Regions from separate parts of the Mesorhizobium sp. M0011 genome, predicted to be linked through region 1. Evidence: riboswitches for the same ligand, from Rfam matches in the RefSeq annotation. Region 1 holds a riboswitch; each other region holds the start of a gene.
The links. A riboswitch is a leader RNA that binds a small molecule or an ion and turns the genes downstream of it on or off. The one in region 1 is predicted to bind cobalamin.
Positions count from the first base shown of each region.

Region 2: it holds a riboswitch for cobalamin, as region 1 does, so the genes downstream of both, NKK51_RS06895 (DUF1636 family protein) here and bluB (5,6-dimethylbenzimidazole synthase) in region 1, are expected to answer to the same signal.
Region 3: it holds a riboswitch for cobalamin, as region 1 does, so the genes downstream of both, NKK51_RS16080 (ABC transporter ATP-binding protein) here and bluB (5,6-dimethylbenzimidazole synthase) in region 1, are expected to answer to the same signal.

Region 1 covers NZ_JAMYVQ010000001.1:373,118-378,713, reverse strand. Annotated here, with positions in the region: gene NKK51_RS01785 (hypothetical protein) at 1-814, shown strand, start outside; partial or broken gene bluB (5,6-dimethylbenzimidazole synthase) at 937-1,554, opposite strand; cobalamin riboswitch at 1,666-1,845, opposite strand; gene NKK51_RS01775 (histone deacetylase family protein) at 1,967-2,893, shown strand; gene NKK51_RS01770 (exodeoxyribonuclease VII small subunit) at 2,897-3,148, shown strand; gene NKK51_RS01765 (DUF2277 domain-containing protein) at 3,260-3,526, shown strand; gene NKK51_RS01760 (pirin family protein) at 3,566-4,486, shown strand; gene dxs (1-deoxy-D-xylulose-5-phosphate synthase) at 4,617-5,596, shown strand, end outside.
Region 2 covers NZ_JAMYVQ010000004.1:273,039-278,634, forward strand. Annotated here, with positions in the region: gene NKK51_RS06885 (cobaltochelatase subunit CobN) at 1-1,601, opposite strand, end outside; gene cobW (cobalamin biosynthesis protein CobW) at 1,620-2,672, opposite strand; gene NKK51_RS06895 (DUF1636 family protein) at 2,675-3,103, opposite strand; cobalamin riboswitch at 3,142-3,345, opposite strand; gene NKK51_RS06900 (winged helix-turn-helix domain-containing protein) at 3,376-4,575, opposite strand; gene NKK51_RS06905 (NADH-quinone oxidoreductase subunit A) at 4,907-5,272, shown strand; gene NKK51_RS06910 (NuoB/complex I 20 kDa subunit family protein) at 5,263-5,596, shown strand, end outside.
Region 3 covers NZ_JAMYVQ010000013.1:20,842-26,437, forward strand. Annotated here, with positions in the region: gene NKK51_RS16065 (D-arabinono-1,4-lactone oxidase) at 1-1,078, shown strand, start outside; gene NKK51_RS16070 (DSD1 family PLP-dependent enzyme) at 1,078-2,217, shown strand; gene NKK51_RS16075 (AraC family transcriptional regulator) at 2,222-3,055, opposite strand; cobalamin riboswitch at 3,351-3,557, shown strand; gene NKK51_RS16080 (ABC transporter ATP-binding protein) at 3,720-4,508, shown strand; gene NKK51_RS16085 (ABC transporter substrate-binding protein) at 4,554-5,501, shown strand.

The DNA.
Region 1 (5,596 bases):
GCCGCTGTCGTTTGCCCTGTGGGGCGGCGTGGTCGGTTTCGGCGTCGTCTCGATCGCCGTCTACTGGATCCGCGAATACATCCTCTATGTCGTCAAGGCCGGCCACATCGCCGTCATGGTTCATCTGATCGACGGCCGCGACATTCCCGGCGGTCAGGACCAGATCGCCTACGCCAGGGATGTCGTCACCCAGCGTTTTGCCGAAGCCAACATCCTTTTCGTCGTCGACCGACTCGTCAAGGGTGCCATCCGTGCCATCACCGGCCTGCTCGGCGGTATCGCCGCCTTCCTGCCGATACCAGGCCTGAGCGGCCTGGTCTCCTTCATCAACACGGTGATCCGCCTGTCGCTGACCTATGTCGACGAGATCATCCTCGGCTACAACATCCGCATCAATTCAGCCTCGCCCTTCGAGACGGCGCGCCAAGGCGTAGTGCTCTATGCTCAGAACGGCAAGGTCATGGTCAAGAACGCCGTCTGGCTGGCGGTCATCATGTGGGGCATGTCGTTCATCATCTTTCTGATGATGCTGGCACCTGCCGGTGCGATTCTGTTCCTGATGCCTGGCCAGCTCGCCGGCTGGGCTTTTGTGCTCGCCATCGTCTTCGCCTGGGCATTCAAGGCGGCGTTCATCGAGCCTTTCGCCATCGCCTGCCTGATGCAGGTCTATTTCAAGACCATCGCGGGCCAGGTGCCCGATCCGGCCTGGGACGCCCGGCTGGCCGAGGCATCGTCGAAGTTCAGGGAGCTCAAGGACAAGGCGCTGGCCTCCTTCGGCGGTTCGCGCTGGGCTACGGCCGGCGCCACACCCTGATCGGCTGGGCGGATGGTGTCTGGTGAGGCAGGAACGGTGTTGAGGCGCGCCACGGTGGATTTGAGCTGTGTCTCGCCTTGCCCGGAAAAGGTCTCGCTCATGATCAGCTCCGGCAGCGGCAGCCGCCGTCCCCAGCCATGCGTTTCAAGGTCCGGTTTGGGAGCGAACTCGGAAACACGGCCGACGCAGAGATAGGCGACCGGCGTTACGTGATCCGGAATGGCCAACAGCCGCTTCAGCGCCTCAGCCTCGATGATGCTCACCCAGCCGACGCCAACGCCCTCGGCACGCGCGGCCAGCCAGAAATTCTGCACCGCGCAGACGGTGCTGTAGAGATCCATCTCCGGATTGTGCCAGCGTCCCAGCGGCGAACCCTTCGAGCGCTGCCGGTCGCAGGTGATGCAGATGTTGAGCGCGCTCTCGCAGATGCCTTCCAGCTTGAGCTTGCGGTACAGCGCCTGTTTTTCCGCCTCGATCGCCGGCAGTTCCTGTTCTCGCGCGGCCAGGAACAGGTCGCGCACCTCCGCCCGTCGTTTGACATCGCGAATGACAATGAAATTCCATGGCTGCATGAAGCCGACCGATGGCGCGTGATGGGCGGCAAGCAGCAGCCGTGCCAGCACGTCGTCATCGATCGCGGTGGGCAGGAAATGGCTGCGCACGTCACGCCGCGTGAACATGGCGCGGTAGACCGCATCGCGCGCATTCTGGTCAAATCCATCGTCAATGGCAGCGGTCATGTGTTCCGGCATCGCTTGTCCCCTTGCGATTGCAGATTCAAAACTGACAGAGCGTACTTTGTGCGTCCAAGTAGACGCACGTCGCTCTGATGCCATCCGCCTGACCACGCGGATGACAATGCCTGCCAGGCCGGTCTTCTGGCTCGGGATCAACCCGCGTCCGGTGCCTTCCCGTCATCGACAGTGGCATTTACCGGCGCGGTCCCCCTCACAGCGTTGGGCACGCCACGGAATTCAACCGTGTTCCCGATTCTCCCGCTTGCGGCGGGCACCAGGCAGTACCAGGGACCTTACGCCGAAGCGCCCGCGGGGCCAATGCCTGCGGCGACGCGAATGGACGCAGTCGCGATTTTCCCCAGTCATCGGCCGCCCGTGCATGGCCTTTGTCGATCCGGGTCACTAGATTAGGACGATGACCACCCGTCTCTACACCCATCCGATCTTCCTCGAGCATCTCACGCCGCCCGGACATCCCGAGCGGCCCGACCGCTTACGCGCCATCGAGCGCGTGCTCGACGACGAAGCCTTTGCCGGGCTCGATCGTATTCAGGCGCCGGAAGGCGACGAGGCCACCATCCTCTACGCGCATCCCGCCGATTTCGTCGCCCGCGTGCGCGCCGCCATCCCCGACGAGGGGATTGCCCGCATCGATGCCGACACCACTGCCAGCCCGAAGAGCTGGCAAGCGGCGATCACCGCGATCGGCGCCGCCAACGCCGCCGTCGATGATGTCTTTTCGGGCCGCGCCGACAACGTCTTCGTCGCCGCCCGGCCGCCCGGCCATCATGCCGAAAAGACCACGGCGATGGGCTTTTGCCTGTTCAACACGGCGGCGATCGCGGCGCGTTATGCGCAGAAGAAACACGGTGTCGAGCGCGTTGCCGTCGTCGACTGGGACGTGCATCACGGCAATGGCACGCAGGATATTTTCTGGGACGATCCGTCGGTGCTCTATTGCTCGACACACCAGATGCCGCTTTATCCCGGCACCGGAGCGAAGACCGAAACGGGCGCCGGCAACATCGTCAACGCACCGCTGGCGCCGCAGACCGGCAGCGAAGTGTTTCGCGATGCCTTCCTGTCGCGCGTCCTGCCCGCGCTCGACAATTTCGCGCCCGACCTGATCATCATTTCGGCGGGGTTCGACGCGCACCACCGCGATCCGCTGGCCGAGATCAATCTGACCGAGGATGATTTCGACTGGGCGACCGGCCAGCTGATGCAGCGCGCGGCACGCCACAGCGGCAACCGGCTCGTCAGCCTGCTCGAGGGCGGCTACGATCTGCAGGGATTGGCATTTTCGGTCGCCGCCCATGTCGGGCGACTGATGAAAGGATGAATGATGGCCGATGAGACCAACGAAGACGTCAAGGCGATGAGCTTCGAGCAGGCACTCGATGCGCTGGAGAAGATCGTCGATGATCTGGAGCGTGGCGACGTGCCGCTCGACCAGTCGATCAAGATCTATGAGCGTGGTGAGGCGCTGAAGGCGCATTGCGACCGGCTGCTGAAGGCCGCCGAGGACAAGGTCGAGAAGATCAGGCTGTCGCGCGACGGCAAGCCGGTTGGAACGGAGCCACTCGACGCGGATTGAGGCTCGGTCCGAACGATGGCCTCGCCTCACCGGTTTTTGGACATGATCATGATCGAGGATATAACTCGTTCCGATTGAAACAGCTCAAGGACAAGAGGAGATACGGAAGCGATGTGCAGAAACATCAAGACCCTGTTCAATTTTGATCCGCCGGCAACCAATGACGAGGTGCGCGACGCGGCTCTTCAGTTCGTCCGCAAGCTGAGCGGAACCACGCGACCCTCGAAGCAGAACCAGCACGCCTTCGACCATGCCGTCGAAGCCATCGCCGCCTCGGCGCGCGAACTGCTCGATTCCCTGGAAACCCACCAGCATCCGCGTAATCGCGAAGAGGTGGCGGCCAAGCTGCGGGCAAAGGCGGCGATCCGCTTTGCCTGATGCGGCCAGGCGGCCTTCGACCACCGACAAGGAGAGTCCATGAGCTTCTTCCCCGGGAAAGACCCTGAGGCAGGCGATGCCTTCGCCAGCGATCAGATCGAATTGATGGTCATACCCAACGCCAAGGATATCGGCGGTTTTCAGGTGCGCCGTGCCCTGCCGACGGCAAAAAGGCGGCTGGTGGGGCCGTTCATCTTCTTCGACCGCATGGGTCCCGCGATCCTGCGCGCCGGTCAGGCACTGGATGTCCGTCCGCATCCGCATATCGGCCTGTCGACGGTCACCTATCTGTTCGACGGCAAGATCCGGCACCGCGATTCACTCGGCACCGAAATGGTCATTCAGCCCGGCGACGTGAATTTGATGACCGCCGGCCGCGGCATCGTCCATTCGGAGCGTACGCCGGAGGAACTGCGTGGCGCGCCGATGTCGGTATCCGGCCTGCAGACATGGCTGGCTCTGCCGGACGACAAGGAAGAGGTGGCTCCGGTTTTCGAGAATACCGCAGCGCTTCGGCTTCCCGAGATCGAAGCCGAAGGCGTCAACGGGCGCCTCATCATCGGCGATTTCCAGGGACTGCGGTCCCCGGTCAGGGCCGACACGGAGACGCTCTACGCCGACCTGCGCCTGGCGCCCGGCGCCAGCGTGAAAATCCCTGCTGATGCGGAAGAACGCGCCATCTATACGCTGGAAGGCGAGGTCTCAATTTCGGGTGATGTATTCCCAGCCGAACGGCTGCTGGTGTTCCGTCCCGGTGACGAGATCGTCGTGTCGTCGCAGACCGGGGCGCATTTCATGCTATTCGGCGGCGCCTCTCTTGGTTCGAAGCGTTACATCTGGTGGAATTTCGTCTCGTCGTCCAAGGAGCGCATCGAACAGGCGAAAGAGGAATGGAAGACGGGCCGCTTCGACATCGTTCCCGGAGACGAGGAAGAGTTTATTCCGCTGCCGGAAAGCTGATGCCCTGTCACCCAAAAGTGGCAGAACGAAATGCATAGACAAAAGACTAGGGCCTGATCCGCGTCACTGACACACATTTACTTTCGCCGGCCGGCGGCCTATTCGCCCATCAACCGAAAGCCCGAGCACCGTGAACGCAACGCCGCATACGCCGCTTCTCGACAAGGTCCGCATCCCGGCCGACCTGCGCACGCTTGCCGAAAGTGAACTGCCGCAATTGGCGTCCGAGCTTCGCGCCGAGCTGGTCGACGCCGTGTCCCGCACGGGTGGTCATCTGGGCGCAGGGCTTGGCGTGGTCGAGCTGACAGTGGCGCTGCACTATGTCTTCAACACCCCCGACGACCGGCTGATCTGGGATGTCGGCCACCAGGCCTATCCGCACAAGATCCTGACCGGCCGCCGCGACCGTATCCGCACGCTGCGCCAGGAAAGCGGTCTGTCCGGCTTCACCCGCCGCGCCGAGAGCGAGTACGATCCCTTTGGCGCCGCCCACTCCTCGACGTCGATATCGGCCGGCCTCGGCATGGCCGCCGCCCGCGATCTCTCCGGCGGCCGCAACAACGTCATTGCCGTCATCGGCGACGGCGCCATGTCTGCCGGCATGGCCTATGAGGCGATGAACAATGCCGGCGCGCTCGATGCACGGCTGATCGTCATTCTCAACGACAACGACATGTCGATCGCGCCGCCGACCGGCGCGATGAGCGCCTATCTGGCGCGGCTGGCCTCCGGCAAGGCCTATATCGGCCTGCGCGATTTCGGCAAGAAACTGACGTCCTATCTCGGCAAGCGCGCGGATCGTGCGATCACAAGGGCAGTCGAGCATGCACGCGGCTACGTCACCGGCGGCACGCTGTTCGAGGAACTCGGCTTCTATCACATCGGCCCGATAGACGGCCACAATCTGGAGCATCTGATCCCGGTCCTGAAAAACGTCCGCGACAATGGCGAAGGCCCGGTGCTCATCCATGTCGTCACCCAGAAGGGCAAGGGCTATGCGCCGGCCGAAGCCGCTGCCGACAAATATCACGGCGTCAACAAGTTCGACGTCATCACCGGCGCGCAGGCCAAGGCGCCAGCCAACGCACCGGCCTACACCAAGGTGTTCGC
Region 2 (5,596 bases), on a different contig from region 1:
ATCTCATATTCAGCCTTCCAAGCTGCATCTACGGCAGCAATTGCTGCAGACGGCAGTGCCTTCGAGAACTCCACATAATCCCTCAAGGCCAAGCCATGCCCGCCCTGGCCCAGCCGCGCCAGCAACTCACGCGGCGTTTGCGGAATCCCCTCAACGACATAGCCCTGTTCGCTGAGGTCCTGCAGCATGGCCAGCACGCTGGACGGGACATCCAAACCCACGGCGTAGCCGGTGCGGCCGGGGGCACTGGGATAATCCGGCATCAGGATGGCCAGCTTGCGTTCGGCGCGGGCTGTCTCCTGCAGGCGGATAAAGGCCGCGACGCGGTCAGCCACTTGCGCCACACGATCCGGTTCCGGCCGGTTGGCAAAGGCGCGGTGGCCAAGTGCTGGATCGATCTCGCTCTCGCCCTTAAAGGAAATGGCGCCGGCCAGGATGCGGCCGTCGAGTTCGGGCAGCACGACATGCATGGCGAGGTCGGCGGGCGCCAGGCCGCGCTGGTTGGTCTCCCAGACGTCGCGGCGGGTGGTGGCGACGATGACCTGGAAGACCGGTACGCCGGCGCGGTCGAACAGGGTTTCAATGCCGGGTTCGGCGCCGGACGCGAAAGCGGTCGCGGTGATGATGGCGGCGGGATTGAGCGCGGCGAGTGCGGTTTCCACGAACGCCAGGGATGAGGGGTCCTTGAGGCTGGAGACGAAGATGGGGACCGGATTGATGCCGCGCTGGCGGAGCGCGTGGAAAAGCGCATCGATGGGCGCGACATCGGCGGCCAATAGCATCGAGCGATAGAACAGGATGGGGATGATAGGAGCGTTGACGTTGTCAGCGTCGAGTTCCTTCACACCCCCCTCTGTCCTGCCGGACATCTCCCCCGCAAGGGGGGAGATTGCGCTGTCATTGGAGATTTCGCCAATTGTCGAGGTTGCGGACGCGTCAGCTTCTAATGAAACGGGAAAAGAGCCGGCTTTGATGAAGTCCGATCTCCCCCCTTGCGGGGGAGATGTCCGGCAGGACAGAGGGGGGTGTGAAGGATCACCAACGACCCCAAGTCCTGGCTCATAAAACCCGGCTTTCGGCACTGGAACCGGCTCTGCAAAAGCCGCATCCTGTCCCGCCAGTCGCGCCAGCCTCCGCACCAGCGCGCTCATATTCGCCGGGCCGCCCTCGCGGAAATAGTCGAGCAGGCCATCGAGCTCCTCGCGCGGCAGCGTCGAGGCTTCGATCAGGCGCAGATCCTCGTCGCGGCATTCGCCGGGCAGCAGCGCCAGCTTTATGCCGTGTGCGCGGGCGGTCGAGGCAAGCTGGTCGCAGCCGTAGCGCCACCAGTCGTAGCCGCCGAGGATGCGCACGAGGATGACCTTGGCGTGACGGGCGACGCTGTCGACCCAGAGGTCGACGGACATGGGATGGCGCAGGTCACGCAGGGCAGCCAGCCGCATCGAGGGCAGGCGGCCGGCATCGGCCTTCCAGGCTGCCGCCAGTCCGGCGAGGTCGCTGTCGGTGAAGGACAGGGCCACGATATCCGCCGGCGCCTGCCGCAGATCGACCGGCTCGGCGAGGTCGTCGAGCGAGGCGGATGTCGTGGTGAGGATGTGCATCGCAACCCGTGTCCGAGATCAGCCGGCGAGTATACGCTCGATCGCCGGGCGGTTCAGCCCCTTCAGGCCGATGACGACGAGACGCGAGCGGCGGTCGTCCTGCGCGGTCCAGGCGCGGTCATAGTAATGATTGACGCGCGGCCCGACGGCCTGCAGCAAGAGCCGCATGGGCTTGCCGCCGACCTCGACGAAGCCTTTTACGCGCAGCACGTTCTCTTCTTCGGCGACGGTGGCGACGCGCTTTGCCAACTCGTCCGGATTGGCGATCGAGGCAATGTCGACGATGAAGGTGTCGAAGTCGTCATGCTCATGGTCGAATGCGCCGTCATGGTGGGACTTGCGGTTTTCGATGTCGTCCTCGACGGCGAGACCGAGACCGAGCAGCACGGAGGGATCGACCTTGCCATGCGACGTCGGCACGATCTTCACCGCGCGGGCGGAATGTTCGTTGATGATGGCGTTGGCGCGGGCGGTGCCGGCGGCGTCCATCAGGTCGCTCTTCGACAGGATGATCAGGTCGGCGCAGGCGATCTGATCCTCGAACACTTCTTCCACCGGATCGTCATGGTCGAGCGTCTCGTCCCCGGCGCGCTGCGCCTGCAAGGCATTCATGTCGTTGGCGACGCGGCCTTCGGCCAGTGCCGGCCCGTCGACCACGGCGATGACGCCGTCGACTGTGACGCGGCTCTTCACGCTCGGCCATTGAAAGGCCTGGACCAGCGGCTTGGGCAGCGCCAGGCCCGAAGTCTCGATCAGGATGTGGTCGACCCTCGGCGTCAGCGCGAGGATCTTGTCGAGCGCCGGGACGAAATCGTCGGCGACGGTGCAGCAGATGCAGCCATTGGCCAGTTCGACGATATTTTCCTCCGGGCAGGTGTCTATGCCGCAGCCCTTGAGGATCTCGCCGTCGATGCCGATGTCGCCGAATTCGTTGACGATGATGGCAATGCGCTTGCCGCCGGCGTTTTCCAGGAGGTGACGGACCAGCGTCGTCTTGCCGGCGCCGAGGAAGCCGGTGACGACGGTGCAGGGAACGCGGGAGAGGTTCGCAGGCGAATCTGGGGCAGTCATGGTCAATCCTTCAGCAGGTCTAGGGGAGGGATGCGGGCAACGAGGCCGCGCTTCAGGCTATCGGGACGGCCACGCCACGGGATCAGACCGTCGATCGAGGTGGCGAAAAGCTTGGCACCCGTGATGAGGTCGGCGCCGCTGGTCGCTGTCAGGTCGCCGAAGACATAGCTCCAGCAACCGTCGCGCAGGATGGCGGCGCTGAGGCGGCGCTTGCAATTGCCGAGGCATTCGACGCTGCGGATGCGGATGTCGTCGCCAGATGCGGCGCGGCGCGTGTCGTCCGCCAGCAATTCGCCGGCGCGGGGATGAGCGTCGGCGCCGGTCTCATCGCGGCAGGAGGCGCAGACGATGATGGTGACGCCGGCCAAGGCATCATCATGGCCGGACGAGATATCCGCTGTGCCAGCCGAAAAACTGCTGTCGTGGTCCAAGATCGTGCTCCTTGCCCGGAAACCCGCCGGGCGATCGGATTCTAAAGTCGCAGACGGCAGGTCTCCTGGCTCGCGGGTCATCGCCTTGGTAGCCGCCTTCCCGGGAACTCCCCAGTGGCTTTCGGCCTTGGCTCTTCGCTTACAGTTGCGGGGACAGCCGCGGATTTGGGATTTTGCCCCGCACCGCATTCCCTCTTAGCCCTTGCCGTTGCGGGCAAGGGACCATCTGGAACCGGATTTAGGCTTTTGCGGGCGGCGGTGTCAACGCGAGCTTACGACACGGCGATGTCGGCCAGCGCCGGCCCCAAATCCCCGGCAGGCGTCACTTCGATGCGTTCGAGACCGAGCCAGCCCTGCATCTGCTTCAATTCCTCGAACAGCTCTGCAGCGGTTTCAGGCGGTGCACCGGGCTCCGCATAGGCCGCATGGACGCGCAGTATGCTGGCCGGGCGATCGGCCTTGAGGTCGACGCGTGCCACGATCCTGTCGCCGAGCAGGAACGGCAGGACATAATAGCCGTATTGCCGCTTGTCGGCCGGCGTGTAGATCTCGATGCGGTAGTGGAAGTCGAACAGCCGCTCGGTGCGCGAACGCTCGAAGACGACCGGATCGAAGGGTGCCAGCAGGGCGCGGGCCTCGACTTTGCGCGGCTGGCGGGCGTCCCGGTGAAGATAGGCCGGCTTGTCCCAGCCTTCGACACGCACCGGCATCAACTCGCCTGTTTCGACGAGCTCCTCCAGCCGGCCTTTCATGTCGGCGGGCGACAGCCGGAAATAATCGCGCAAATCGCCTGAAGTCGCCACGCCGTGGGCGCGGGCGGAAATGCGCAGCAATTCGCGGTGCGCGTCCTCAGGCGTCGGCACTGGAAGGTCGAGGACCGCCTGCGGCAGCACGCGCTCGGGCAGATCATAGAAACGCTCGAACCCGCGACGGTGCGCCGTGGTGATGCGGCCGGCCCAGAACAGCCATTCGAAGGCGTGCTTGGCATGGCTCCAGCCCCACCAGCCGCCCGAGCCTTTCTGGCCCTCCAGCGCGGAAGCGGCGATCGGGCCGCGCTCGGCGACCTGGCGGTAGATCTCTTCGATGTAGCCGGCGTGCTCGCGGCCCCATTTGGCGAGCCCCAGATACATTTCCTCGCCGCGCTCGGCGCGCTGCATGCGCCAGCGCATCAGCGGGTATGTCTCGACCGGCAGGAAGGAGGCCTCGTGCGCCCAGTATTCGAAAACAGTGCGCTTGCGCGTCACGGCCGCGTTGTCGAGCAGCGAGAACGGGTAGGGGCCAAGGCGCGAATAGAGCGGCATATAATGAGCGCGCACCACGGCGCTGACGGAATCGATCTGCAGCAGGCCGGTGCGGGAGAGGGTGCGGGCAAAATGCCGGCGGTCGGGCGTACCGGTCGGGCGGGGATCGAGGAACCCCTGGGCGGCAAGCGCGATGCGACGGGCCGTGGGGAGCGAGATCTTTTCCTTCATGCAGGCATCACTTTGAAGTGTTTTGACCGAGGGTCGAAAGGCTGATTCCAACCCATGCTAGCAGGGTTTTGGCGGCATCCATGTCAGGAGAGAAAAGTGGAGTAATAGGCGCAGGAAATCAAACAGGAGCGGATCGGACCAGTTTGCCGCGATATGCCGTCCAGGTCGGTGTTTTGAACAAGGTTTGACTTGCTTCGCTGGAAGTGCTGCGCTAACCCTCGCCGCGTTGCAGCATAGGCCCTTAAAACGGTTCAGCGGTTAAACTGTCACGCTTCCGCATTAGGGTCCGGTGCTGTAATCAAAGTGGATTGGCGCCAACGGAAAGCCGAGCATGAACGCACTCTTGAGCTCATACCTGCCCATCGTCCTGTTCATAGGCGTGGCGCTGGTTGTCGGCCTGGCGCTGCTGGCCGCGCCCTTTCTGGTGGCCTACCGCAATCCAGATCCCGAAAAGCTTTCCGCCTATGAGTGCGGTTTCAACTCGTTCGACGACGCGCGCATGAAGTTCGACATCCGTTTCTACCTGGTGTCGATCCTGTTCATCATCTTCGACCTGGAAGTGGCCTTCCTGTTTCCGTGGGCGGTGTCGTTTTCGAAGATCGGCATGCTCGGTTTCTGGTCGATGATGGTGTTTTTGGCGGTGCTGACCATCGGCTTTGCCTATGAATGGAAAAAAGGAGCGCTGGAATGGGATTGAACGACAGTTCAGGCACCCTCGTCGCGCCGAAGCCCAAGGGTATTATCGACCCCAACACCGGCAGGCCGGTGGGGGAGGACGATCCCTTCTTCCTCGAGATCAACAATGAGTTGGCCGACAAGGGCTTTTTGGTCACTTCGACCGAGGCGCTCATCACCTGGGCGCGCAGCGGGTCGCTGATGTTCATGACGTTCGGCCTCGCTTGCTGCGCGGTCGAGATGATCCACACCTCGATGCCGCGCTATGATTCGGAGCGGTTCGGCGTCGCGCCGCGCGCGTCCCCGCGCCAGTCCGACATCATGATCGTCGCCGGCACGCTGACCA
Region 3 (5,596 bases), on a different contig from region 1:
GGTCTCGCACGACGCGCAAAAACATCAGGCGCGGGTGCGGGCAGGAACCCGGCTCGGCGCGCTGATGGGCATCCTGCAAGGTATTGGCCAGGGCCTGCCCAACATGGGCGATATCGACCGCCAGGCGATCGGCGGCGCGCTGGGCACAGCCACGCACGGCTCGGGACCGACGCTCGGCGCCTATCACACGCAACTGGAGACGGTGCAGATCGTCGACGGGCTTGGCAAGCTCCGCGACTTCAAGCGGGCAGGGGATCAGGACATGATCCATGCCATCGGTGTCGCGCTCGGCGCTTTCGGCGTGCTCACCGAAGTGACGCTGAACAACATCGCGACCTACCGGTTGCGCCGCCGCAAATGGGTGCTGCCGATCACCGAGATGCTGCGCGATTTCGAGGCAATGATGGCCGCGCATCGCTCGGCCGAATTCTACTATATTCCGTTTTCCGGCTATGCGCAGTTCATCGCCAGCGATTTCAGCGACGCCGCACCCACCACACGGCCGCCGGAAGAGGACGAGGCGGGTTTGAGGACACTGCGCAGGCTGCGCACCTCACTTGCCTGGCTGCCATCGCTGCGTGGCCGTCTGATCCTGGGCGCCATCGCCAAATTGCCGGCCGAGGACTACGTGCAGGACTGGCTCAACGTCTATGCCAGCGACCGGCAGACCAAGTTCAACGAGATGGAATATCATTTGCCGTTCGAGGAAGGGCCGAAGGCGCTGGCCGAGATCATCGAGCTGACCGAGAAGCGTTTTCCCGAGGTCTATTTCCCGATGGAGGTGCGCTCGGTCGCGCCGGACCAGTTCTGGCTTTCGCCATTCTACAACAGGCTGACCTGCTCCATCGCCATCCACCATGATGCAGCGAACGATCCGTTGCCGTTCATGCGGGCGGCAGAGCCGATCTTCCGCAGATATGGCGGCCGGCCGCATTGGGGCAAGATGCACAGCCTGAAAGCGGCGGATCTGAAAAAGCTCTACCCGCGCTGGGACGATGCCATGGCGGTGCGCCGCGACGTCGATCCGCAAAACCGCTTCGTCACGCCCTATATGGCCGGCCTGTTCGGCATCGAATGATGAGCACCTATTTTTCCACCCTGTCCGATGCGCTGAAGGAAGCCGGCATCTTCCAGCCCTGCCTGCTGCTCGATCGCGACCGGCTGGACGGCAACATTGCCCTGGTAAAGGAGAGACTGGATCCCGGCCTGGCCGTGCGGCTGGTCGACAAATCGCTCGCCTGCCTGCCGCTGCTTGCGCATATCGGCAAGGCGCTCGGCAGTGAGCGCTTCATGACCTTCCATCCGCCGATCAGCGAGGCGGTGCTGAAGGCGTTTCCGGATGCCGATCTGCTGTATGGCAAGCCGATGCCTGTCGATGCGGCAAGGGCTGTGCTTTCGAGGGGCGTGGTCGACTGGTCGCGTGTCTGCTGGCTGATCGACAGCGAGGAGAGACTGGCGGAATATGGCGCCCTCGCTGGCGAACTCGGCATCGGCCTGCGCATCGCTTTCGAGATCGATGTCGGGCTGCATCGCGGCGGGTTCGCCAATCCTGAGGCCTTGTCGAAGGCGTTGAGCGCGTTGCCGGCCCGGCTGCATTGCGAAGGCGTCATGGCCTACGAGGCGCATGCGCCGCTCATTCCCGGCCTTTTCGGCGGACCGGCAAAGGCATTGGCCAAGGCGTCGGCGGAGGCCTCGGCGTTCGTCGCCTGTCTCGGCGCCGACCAGCGCCGTATCCTGAACATCGGCGGCAGCAAGACCGCGCTGCTTCATCATGGCGGCATGGCCAACGAGGTCTCGATGGGCTCGGCCTTCGTGCTGCCCAGTGATTTCGATACGCCAGGCCTCGACGGCTTCCAGCCGGCGGCCTTCATCGCCACGCCGATCTTGAAAATGGTCGAGCCGATGCTGCCTGGCCCGCCGGCCGTCACCCGCCTGCTGCAGGCGCTCGGCCGCTTCCCGCGCAAGGGCTGCTATCTCTATGGCGGCAAGTGGATGGCCGAGCCCGTCTTCCCCGAAGGCATGAAGGCGAACGGGCTGCTCGGCCTGTCCTCCAACCAGCAATTCATGGGCTTGCCCGCCGACGCGACCGCAAAGCCCGGCGACTACGCGTTTCTAAGGCCGACGCAGAGCGAAGCCGTGCTGCAGCAGTTCGGGTCGATCGCTGTGTTTTCCGGCGGCGGGATAGTCGATCGCTGGCCGGCGCTGCCGATGGCCTGACCGACTACGCCTTCACCGGTATCCAGATCTCCAGCCCGCCATTGCCGCTGCGTGGGTCGAACTCAGGGCCGTAGCGTTCGAATTCCGGCGCATCCGATATCTCGTGGCCGGAAGCCGGCAGCCATTTGTTCCAGATCGTATTGACCGTGCGGCGGATGGTCGAGATGTGTTCGCGGTGGGCAAAGACCGCATATTTCTGCGCCGGCACCCGCACCCGGCTGAATTCCTTGGGCAGGTCGGAAAAATCAGACACTTCGACGCCGGCGATGTAGTCGAAATTGCCGGCATCGTCGCCGTTGACGCAGACGCCATAGGCGACGTCGCCGGCCTCGCCCGGAATGTTGCCGATATAGGGGCCGAAGCGCTGCCATTGCATCGGAATGGCGGCGCTGGTTTCGCAGCTGTAGCGTTCGCCGAGGCCGGCGATCAGGAACGGCCGGCTGGTCTCGAAACGCGGTGGTTCGAGATTGGTGAGGAAGGACTGGTCCATCAGGATCGGCTCCACGAGGTCGAGCTTGTCGAGTGTGCCTTGCGCGCGCACCAGTTCCGGCGTGGTGCCGAACTGATCGCGGAAGGCACGGGTGAACGCCTCATGCGAGTTGTAGCCGGCGTCGAGCGCGACGGAGAGAATGTCGGGCGCCCCGCCGGCCAGCTTGCGCGCCGCCTCGGTGAGCCGGCGTGAGCGCATGTAGCCCATCACCGAGCGGCCCGTGGCAGCGCCGAAAGCCCGCGTCACATGAAAACGCGACACGCCGCTGCTTTGCGCGATATCGTCAAGCGAGATCGCCTCCGGCAGATGACTTTCGACGAACCACAGCGCTTTCTCGGTCGGGTTCATTTTGCTCCTCGCATTGGCCAGATCATCCTGCCGTTTCCTGGCGCGGCCAGTTTGATCGAAATTGCGCATCCCGCGCAATCGAACCGATCCCGTCACAGTCGCACACCGATATGGCACAGCGGTCGAGCGCCCCTTGCCGCCGACGAGCCAAATTCGGCAGGCTTCGCTTGACAGCGCCAGGCGGCATCCTCTAAATGCGTAATGTTATTACATATCGAGAGCGTGAAATGCATGTTTCCCCTAGCCGGCCCACCACTCCGTCCGAGAAATCCATTGCGAAGCGATTGGGGGAAATCTACGCTGAAGCGGTGATGGTCCCCGAGTCGAAAGGCGAGGGGTGAAAAGGGAACACGGTGAGATCCCCAGGGGTCGAGGCCGTGGCTGCCCCCGCAACTGTAAGCGGCGAGCAAAATCCGTGAATGCCACTGGCCGGCAAGGCTGGGAAGGCAGGATGGCGCAACGACCCGCGAGCCAGGAGACCTGCCATCACTGAGTTGACCGGACGGGGTGTGCCGGGAGGAAACGCGAATCCCGGTCTTGTCGGCCGCTTCGCCAGCTTCCTTCCGTCGCCAGTTTTGGAAAGTGACGGAAAGTTGGACGGGTCTATCGATCATCGCATCATCGTGTGCACGCTTTGCCATCCCGGCAATCTGGCGGGCAGCCGATGACCGTAGCGCTTCTCGAAGCACATGACCTCTGCGCCATGGCCAATGGGCGGGATCTGGTCCAGGCGGTCAGCTTCTCGGTGGCCGCTGGCGATCGCCTAGCCATCATCGGTCCCAACGGCGCGGGCAAGACGACGCTGCTGCGCATGCTGTCGGGCATGCTGCGGCCGAGCTCCGGCGAGGTGAACCTCGGCGGGCGCCGGCTGGACGGGATTTCCGCCGCCGAGCGGGCGCTGCATATCGCCGTTGTCGGCCAGGCCGACCAGCCCGATCCGCGGCTGGCGGTGATCGACTATGTCGAGCTGGGCCGGGTCCCGCACGCTCGGCTACGGCGCAGGAGCGAGGAGCGTGACATTGTCGTCGATGCGCTGCGCCGGACCGGCCTGCTGCCGCTGCTTGGCCGCACCATCGGCTCGCTGTCGGGCGGCGAGCGCCAGCGCGCCCAACTGGCCCGCGCCATCGCCCAGCAGCCAAAGATCCTGTTCCTCGACGAGCCGACCAACCATCTCGACCCGCGCGCCCGCGGCGAACTGCTCGACCTCGTGGCAGGCTTCGAGATGACGGTGATCGCGGTGCTGCACGATCTGGCGCTGGTGGCACCGTTCGCCACCAGGGTGGCGGTGATGAACCATGCCCGTCTGCAAGCGCTCGCCGCACCGCGCGAAGCGCTGACCCAAAAGCTGATTCGCGAAATTTTCGGCATCGATGTGCTGCGTCTGCGCCATCCGACCGAAGACCGCGAACTGACGGTGTTCGATGTTCCGAACCGTGCCGCGCCGCCATCCTGATTGAAGCCGTCCCATATCGATCATCCCGTCCACAGGAGCAAACCCTTGAAACGCCTTGCTTTTTCGCTTGCCTTCTCGCTGCTGGCCTCGACAGCCCTGGCCTTCCCGGTAACTGTCGACAGCTGCGGCAAGCCGCTGACCTTCGATGCGCCGCCGAAGCGCGTCGTCATCCAGGATCTCAACATGGCCGAGATGGCTTTCGCGCTGAAACTGCAGCCGTCGATCGTCGGCCTGACCGGCATCACCGGATGGTACAAGGTGGGTCCTGAGTTCAAGGCCGAGCAGGGTTCGATCCCGGAACTGGCGCCGAAATATCCGACGCTCGAAAACCTCGTCGCGGTCGAGCCCGATTTTTTCTTCGCCGGCTGGTATTATGGCATGAAGCCGGGTGGTGAAGTGACGCCCGACACGCTTGCTCCGCACGGCATCAAGACGCTGGTGCTGACGGAAAGCTGCGTCCATCTCGACAAGAGCCGCCCTGCCGCCTCGATGGACCTGCTCTATGGCGATGTCGAGAAACTGGGCAAGATCTTCGGCAAGGAGGCCGAAGCTGAGAAGCTTGTCTCCGGCTGGAAGACGCGGCTCGCCGACATCACCGCCAAGGTCGGCGACGCCAAGGGAACGCGGGTCTTCCTCTATGATTCCGGCGAGGACAAGCCGTTCACCGCAGGCAAATTCGCCATCCCCAGCGCCATGATATCAGCCGCCGGCGGCGACAACATCATGGCCGACATGGACACCAGCTGGGGCAATACGGACTGGGAAACGGTGGCGTCGCGCAATCCGCAATTCCTCATCCTGCTCGATTACCAGGATGGCGGTGGCTACAGGAAACTGCTCGATTTCCTGAAGGCGCATCCGGCGATGAAGGAGACGGACGCGGTCAAGAACGAGCGCTTCGTCGCCCTGCGCTATGCCGAACTGACGCCGGGCCCGGCCAACATCGAAGCGATCGACAAGATCGCCAAGGCCATGCATCCGGAAGCGTTTTGATGCCTGTGGCCCAAAAGTGCGCAGCGGTTTTGGGGCAACGACATGCATGAACAAAAGATCCTGGAAGTGCGTCGCACGCGTCCTGACAGACACGA